Regions from separate parts of the Pelomonas sp. SE-A7 genome, predicted to be linked through region 1. Evidence: predicted binding sites of a transcription regulator. Region 1 holds the regulator's gene; the other holds the start of a gene.
The links. Region 1 encodes FliA, which starts transcription of late flagellar genes. Its sites were predicted from a motif close to CTAAAGTTTNNNNNNNNNNNGCCGNTA; they were not measured.

Region 1 (3,407 bases):
TCACGGATGCGGCCGTCGCGCAAGGCCTGCTCCAGCAGCGACGAGATCTCGCCGGCCGCCTCCTGGGCGGCGCGGATGAAGGGTGAATCCTCGACCTCGACGCCGCTCTGGGCGATCTGCTCGATCAGGGTCTCGGACACGCTGAGGAAGCGGTCGCTGCAGGCGAAGGCCACCTCCAGGTCGGTCATCACGCGCCGGGCTGCGGCGCCGGCGCTGGCCAGGCGGTCGGCCAGGGCTTGCACCGTGGCCTGGCTGGCCTGGGCCGAACGGTCGATGGCCTCGACATCACGCTCCATGTCGGCAAACGCGGCATGAATGCCCGCGCCCTTGGCCTGCGATGAGCGGCCACCGTCATTGCTCAGCTCGCGGCTGAAGGCATCGATGCGGGCGTCCAGCGTCGCCACCGTGGTCACGATGGCCTTGGCCGACTGCTCGACCTGGGCGGCCAGGTCCTTGACCGCATCGGCCACCACGCCGAAACCGCGGCCGGCCTCGCCGGCCCGCTTGGCCTCGACCGAGGCATTGAAGGCGACCAGGCGGGTCTGCAAGGCAATCTTGGTGATCTGGCCCGCGGCGTCCTCGACCTGCTTGAGGTTCTGCACGATGCCACCGACCTCGCCGGCAATGCGGCCCAGGGCCTCGCGCGAATGTTCGACCGCGCCGCGCGTCAACTGGGTGGACTGGCTGATCTCGGCCTGCGAACGCTGCACCTGGCCCAGCTCGGCGGCCAGGGCGCTCATGGTTTCGTCCTGGGCCTGCACCGCCTTGCGGGTGTCTTCGAGCACGCCGCGCACCTCGGCCGCATCGCGGCCCACGGTGGACACCGTGTGCGAAAGGGTCTGGATGGTCTCTAGCGGTCCCCGGCCGGCCGGCTCGGTCCGCGACGGCGCCGGATAGGCGCTGCTGCGCTTGCTGAACATGCGGCTGTCTCCACGACGCGGCTCTTGGCGGCCGCCGCGAATCAGCTTAGCAGTTACCAGTCGCGCAGCTTGACCCGAAGTCGCGCAATCGCCTGGCTGTGTAGCTGGCAGACACGCGACTCCGTCACCTTGAGCACGGCGGCGATCTCTTTCAGGTTCATGTCATGTTCGTAGTACATGGACATGACGAAACCTTCGCGCTCGGGCAGGTTCTTGATGGCACCGACCAGGGCCTCGCGCATGCGATGGTCCTGCAGCATGGCCATGGGGTTGGCGGCCTCGTCGGCCACATGGCGGTCCAGGTAGTCGTCGTCGCCGTCGTCGCCGGACATGTCTTCAAGGTAGACCAGCTGGGTGCCGCGCACCTTGCCGAGCAGCTCCTGGTAGTCCGGCAGGCTCAGGCCCATCTCGACGGCAATCTCACTCTCGTGCGGGGCGCGGCCCAGGCGCTGTTCCAGCTTGTGGACCGCGGATTCGATCTCGCGCTGCTGGCGGCGGGTACCGCGGCTCATCCAGTCGCCGCCGCGCAACTCGTCCAGCATGGCGCCGCGGATGCGCTGGGTGGCAAAGGTCTCGAACTGCACGCCCTGGGAGATGTCGAAGCGGGAGAGCGCGTCGGTCAGGCCGATCAGGCCGACCTGGATCAGGTCGTCCAGCTCCACATTGGCCGGCAGCTTGGCAATCATCTGATGGGCCAGGCGACGGACCAGCGGGCTGTACTGCTTCAGCATCGCGGTGGTCTCAAGGCGGCCCTTGGCGGTGTACATCGTCTTCTCCTGCGTACTCACAGCGACGCCACCGGGGTGGCGCGCCTCGGCTGGCGCACGATGGGGCGCAGCGGCTCCGCGTCGGCCGAGGCCTCAAGCATCGCTCCAGGCGGCGCGGCGATCAAGAGTTCACGGGCCAGAAAGCGCATTTCCGCGGACATTGGCACACTGGCGCGCTGGCGCGGGTCCAGGCAGGCCCAGTCGCGCAGCACCGCGCCCAGGAATCCATCTGCGCAGGAGCTGATCTGCTGGGCGATTCTTTCCGACAGGCGCAGCTGCGGCGGTGCGGCCAGCAGCAGGCTGTAGACCATCAGGCCGGCCCGCTGGGCCAGCCATTTCATGCCGGCATAGGCATGGGTGACGCTTTGCGGGTCGGTGTCGGCCAGCAGCACCGGCCGCAGCTCGCGCGAGGCGACCACCCGGGCCAGCTCGGCGGCCGGGGCATGCAGCAGCACCACGTCGGCCTGCGGGCAGGCCTCGGCCACCGCCTCCAAGAACTGGGCCGCCGAGCCATTGGCATTGATGTAACGCATGGGCAGGCCGCGGGCCGCCAGATACGACACCGCGCCAGACAGACGCTCTATGCAGGCCGACAGGTCCACCGCCGCCAGCTCGTTGGCGGCCGGCGACATCTCGCCAGCATCCACCACCAGAGTATGCAGGCCCAGCTCTGAGAAGGCGGCGCACAGGCCTTCCAGCAAGGCGCCCGAACCCACCACATGAGGATTCGAGAGCACCGGCACGAAGCGCATCTGCGAGCCGGCGAACAGGCGTCGCAGGCCGTCGGCCTGGTCCAGCGGTCGCTGCTGCTTCGGGGACGGTTGGCGTTCGTGCATCGGGTGCCCTGGCGTCTGGAGGTTGCGGTTCAGCAGTTGCCCATGGGCTGGGCCATTTCCATGGCCGGGCCGCCGGCGAAGATCAGGTTCACGTCGGAGGCGTCCATCCGCCAGGCCGGTGCGGCCACGCTGCGCAGCGCGCGCTGCACCAGGGCCGGAGCGGTCAGGCGGTGCCAGTCCTCGGGCACGCGCTGGCCGTTGGTGACGGCGAGCACGCGCAGGCGGTGGCGGATCATGGTGTCAAGGGCCGGCGCCAGGCGTACGGCTTCGTCGATCTTGCTCAGCACGATGCCGTAGGCCTCGCTGCCCTTCCAGGCGCTGACCACGTCGTCGATGGTCTCGCCCTGCTGGGCGGCATTGACCACCAGCAGCTTGCGGATACTCGGATGCTTGAGCATGTCCAGCAGCTCGGCCGTGCGGCTGTCGCGCTGGGCCATGCCGGCGGTGTCGATCAGCACCATCTTCTTGTTGGCCAGCAGCTCCAGCAGGTCTTCCAGCGAAGCGCGGTCATGGGCGGTATGCACCGGCACGCCGAGGATGCGGCCATAGGCGCGCAGCTGCTCATGGGCGCCGACCCGGTAGGCATCCAAGGTGATCAGGCCCAGGTGGGCGGCGCCGAAGCGGGTGGCAAAGGCGGCGGCAATCTTGGCCGTGGTCGTGGTCTTGCCCACGCCGGTCGAGCCTATCAGGGCGAATACGCCGCCCTGCTCTTCCAGGGCCGGCGAATGCTCATCGGTCTGCAGATTGCGGGACAGCACATTGGCAGCCCAGGTGCTTTCGTCCGGGCTGTGGTGCTCGGCCGGCAGGCCTTCGACCAGCTTGCGCACCAGGGCCGGCGAGAAGCCGACCTCGAGCAGCTTCTGGGTCAGCTGGGCCTGGGCCGG
Region 2 (3,407 bases), 520 kb from region 1:
GCGCAGGTCGTCGGTCTCGAGCTTGGCGACCTGGTCGGTGCCGAGGGCCTTGATCTGGGCCGAGGTCAGCGCCGCGGCCTGGGCCGTGGTCAGCGCGCGGATGTCGTCGGTCGAGAAGGCACCGAGCTGGTTGACCGGCGTGGTGGCCAGGGCCGCGATCTGGGCGGTGGTCAACGAGGCAACCTGGTCACTGGTCAGGGCAGCGACCTGGTCGGAGCTCAGCTTGGACAGGGCGCCGGTGTTGATGGCGCGCAGGTCATCGCTTTCGAGCTTGATGATCTGGTCGGTGCGCAGGCCGCTCAGCTGGGCCGAGGTCATGGCCGCGAACTGGGCCGTGCTCATGGCTTGGATCTCGTCGGTCGTCATCGCCTCGACCTGGGCCGAAGTCAGGCCGCGCACGCCGGCCGTGGAGACGGCGGCCAGATCGGCCGTCTGCATGGTCTTGACCTGGTCCGTGGTCAGGGCGCCGATGGTCGACGAGCCCATGGACTTGAACTGGTCGGTCGTGAAGGCGTTCAGATCATCGCTGACCAGGCCCTGGATCTGGGTCGAGCTCAGGGCGTTGACCTGGGCCGTGGTCAGGCTGCCGATCTGGTCGGAACCCAGGGCGCCGAGCTGGTCGGTCGACAGCGAGCGCAGGGCGGCCGTGCCGATGGCCCGCAGGTCGTCGGTTTCCAGCTTGCCCATCTGGTCGGTGCGCAGGCCGGCCACCTGGGCCGAGCCCAGAGCCGCCACCTGCTGCGTGGCCAGGGCCACCACTTCGTCGGTGGTCAGTGCAGCGATCTGGGCCGATGTCAGGCCCTTGATGCCGGCGGTGGAGATGGCGGCCAGGTCGTCGGACTGCAGCTTGGCCACCTGGTCCGTCGTGATGGCACCGACCTGCGTCGAGGTCAGGATCTTGAACTGGTCGGTCGTGAAGGCGTTCAGGTCATCGCTGGCCATGGCCGCGATCTGGCCGGTGGTCAGGGCCACCACCTGGGCGGTGGTCAGCACCGCGGTCTGGTCCGAGGTCAGGGCGGCGAATTGGTCGCTGCTCAAAGCACGAAGCGCGCTCGTGTTGAGCGCGCGCAGGTCGTCGGTTTCGAGCTTGGCAATCTGGTCGGTCCTGAGGCCCGCCACCTGGGCCGATCCCAGTGCATTGAACTGGGCCGTTCCCATCGCCGTGATTTCGTCCGTTCGCAATGCAGCGATCTGGGCGGACGTCAGCCCCTTGACCGCAGCGCTGTTGAGCGCCGCCAGGTCGTCGGTCTGCAAGGCCTTGATCTGGTCGGTGCCCAGACCGGCCACCTGGGCCGAGCCCAGGGTCTTGAACTGGTCGCTGGTCAGCGCATTCAGGTCGTCGGTGGTCAGATTGGCCAACTGGCCGGTCGTCAGCGATACGACCTGGGCCGTGGTCAGCGAGGCGATCTGGTCGGAGCCCAGGGCGCCGAGCTGGTCGGTGCGCAGGGCGCGCAGCGCGCCGGTATTCAGGGCCCGCAGGTCATCGGTTTCCAGCTTGGCGATCTGGTCGGTCGTCAGGCCCGTCATCTGGGCCGAGCCGAAGGACTTGAACTGGTCGCTGTTCAGCGAATTGAGGTCGTCGGTGTTGAGGCCGCTGATCTGCGACGTCGTCAGCGAGGACACCTGGCTGGTGGTCAGGGCGCCGAACTGGTCGGAATTCAGCGCGCCGAGCTTGTCGGTGCTGATGGCACGCAGGGCGGTCGAACTGAGAACCCGCAGGTCTTCGGTCTGGAACTTGGCGATCTGGTCGCTGGACAGCGAGGTGATCGCGAAGGTTCCGAGCGTGCGGACCTGGTTGGTGGTCAGCGCCGCAATCTGGTCGGAGTTGAAGGCTGCCCAGTCTTCCGTCGTCAGCTTGCTCAAAGTGCTCGTCGACAGGGTGGCGATCTGAGCAGTCGAGAGGCTGGTAATGATTGAGGCCATCTTTAACTCACTTGGTTCATTGTTGAATTGCCACCCGGGGATGGCATCTTCGACGCGTATCTCATCGGCGCCTGGTCATGCGCCCTGTCTTCATTTGGGACGGCCGTTTGCGCAATAGCTTGCACAGCGAGCCTTCCCGCTTCATTCGGTTTTCGGCCCCCATGCCCGGAACTTGAGCATAAAGGACGACCCCCAGCAAAACCGTACGCCGCTGCTATAAGAATGGGCAATTCAGGGCGAAGGACGGACCGGTTGCAGGGTCTGTCCATGCTAGGGGCGGGGGCCGCAAGCAAAGTTTGCAAAAGATGGCGCAAAACTTGGCTGTTTTTCGCATGAGGGGCCAGAAACTGAGAGTTAAATCACGCTGCGCCGGAATTGGGACCGGCCTGGCCGCCCATGCAGATCACCACGCTGATTCCCGCCTACAAGACCAAGTACATGGTCGAGCTGATGACCAGCCTGGTCACTCAGACGCACAAGCCCGGCCGCATCATCGTTTCGGACGACAGCCCGAACGGAGAGTTCGGGGAAATACTGAGTTCGCCGGCCATGGCCGTGGCGCGCGAGCGGCTGCCTATCGAGATCCATCGGGGGCCCCAGGCGGGCGCCTACGAGAACTTCCTGCATCTGCTCAAGCTCTGGGACAGCAGCACCGAGCTGGTGCATCTGCTGCTGGACGACGACGTCATCTACCCCGACTTCTATGCCACGCACCGGGCGGTTCATGGCGCCGGGGCTTTTTCGTGCAGCATCAGCGCACGCTGGACTTCCAATGAACGGGGCCAGCCCATCGAGGGCATGCCCATCCCGGCCGGCATCGTCCAATCGATGAGCCGCATCGTCTCGCTGGACGCCGGGGCGATGTTCACGACCACCATCCCCCAATGCCAGAACTGGTTCGGCGAGTTCTCCAATTGCGTGATGAACCCGCGCAGCGCCGCCCTGCTGTTCAAGCCCGACTTCGGCGGCGTGTCCTATGCCGGCCTGTGGGACCTGGGCGCCTTCCTGGCCGCCAGCCTGCAGGGGCCGGTGGCCTATGTGCAGGACCGCCTGGGCCATTTCCGCACCGGTGGCGAGGGCCATTCCAACCAGCTCTACGGCAAGCACATGAAGGCGGCCCACCTGGGCTACGCGGCCCTGGCCGTGGGCGCCAGGCGCATCGGCCAGCTCGGCGAAGCCCATGCCCGCCAGTGCTATGACGGCATTGCCCTGGCGGTGCAGCAGCGCTATGCGGCCGAGCCGGACATGCAGCCGCTGCTGCCGGTGCTGATCCGGATGCGCGACGGCGTGCCCGGAGCCGAGGACGAGTTCCTGCCGGTCTGGCAGGACTTCCTGAGCCTGCACAAGTTCTGAGCCCGCCATGCAGAAGCTGATCGAACGCCTGCGCCAGCGCCTCGCCGCCAATCCGCCGCTGGAGCTGGAGACCTGGGTCCGCGGCCTGTTGATCCACTATTTCTTCCACACCTCGGACCGGGGCCGTATCG

Region 2: the regulator FliA is predicted to act here: its motif matches at 2,074-2,100, upstream of QT382_RS02730 (SPM autocatalytic domain-containing protein).

What each region holds. Positions count from the first base shown of each region.
Region 1 covers NZ_JAUASW010000001.1:97,942-101,348, reverse strand. Annotated here, with positions in the region: gene QT382_RS00420 (methyl-accepting chemotaxis protein) at 1-920, opposite strand, end outside; gene QT382_RS00415 (RNA polymerase sigma factor FliA) at 974-1,687, opposite strand; gene QT382_RS00410 (MinD/ParA family ATP-binding protein) at 1,705-2,523, opposite strand; gene flhF (flagellar biosynthesis GTPase FlhF) at 2,553-3,407, opposite strand, start outside.
Region 2 covers NZ_JAUASW010000001.1:615,784-619,190, forward strand. Annotated here, with positions in the region: gene QT382_RS02730 (SPM autocatalytic domain-containing protein) at 1-1,923, opposite strand, end outside; gene QT382_RS02735 (glycosyltransferase family protein) at 2,320-3,276, shown strand; gene QT382_RS02740 (acyltransferase) at 3,284-3,407, shown strand, end outside.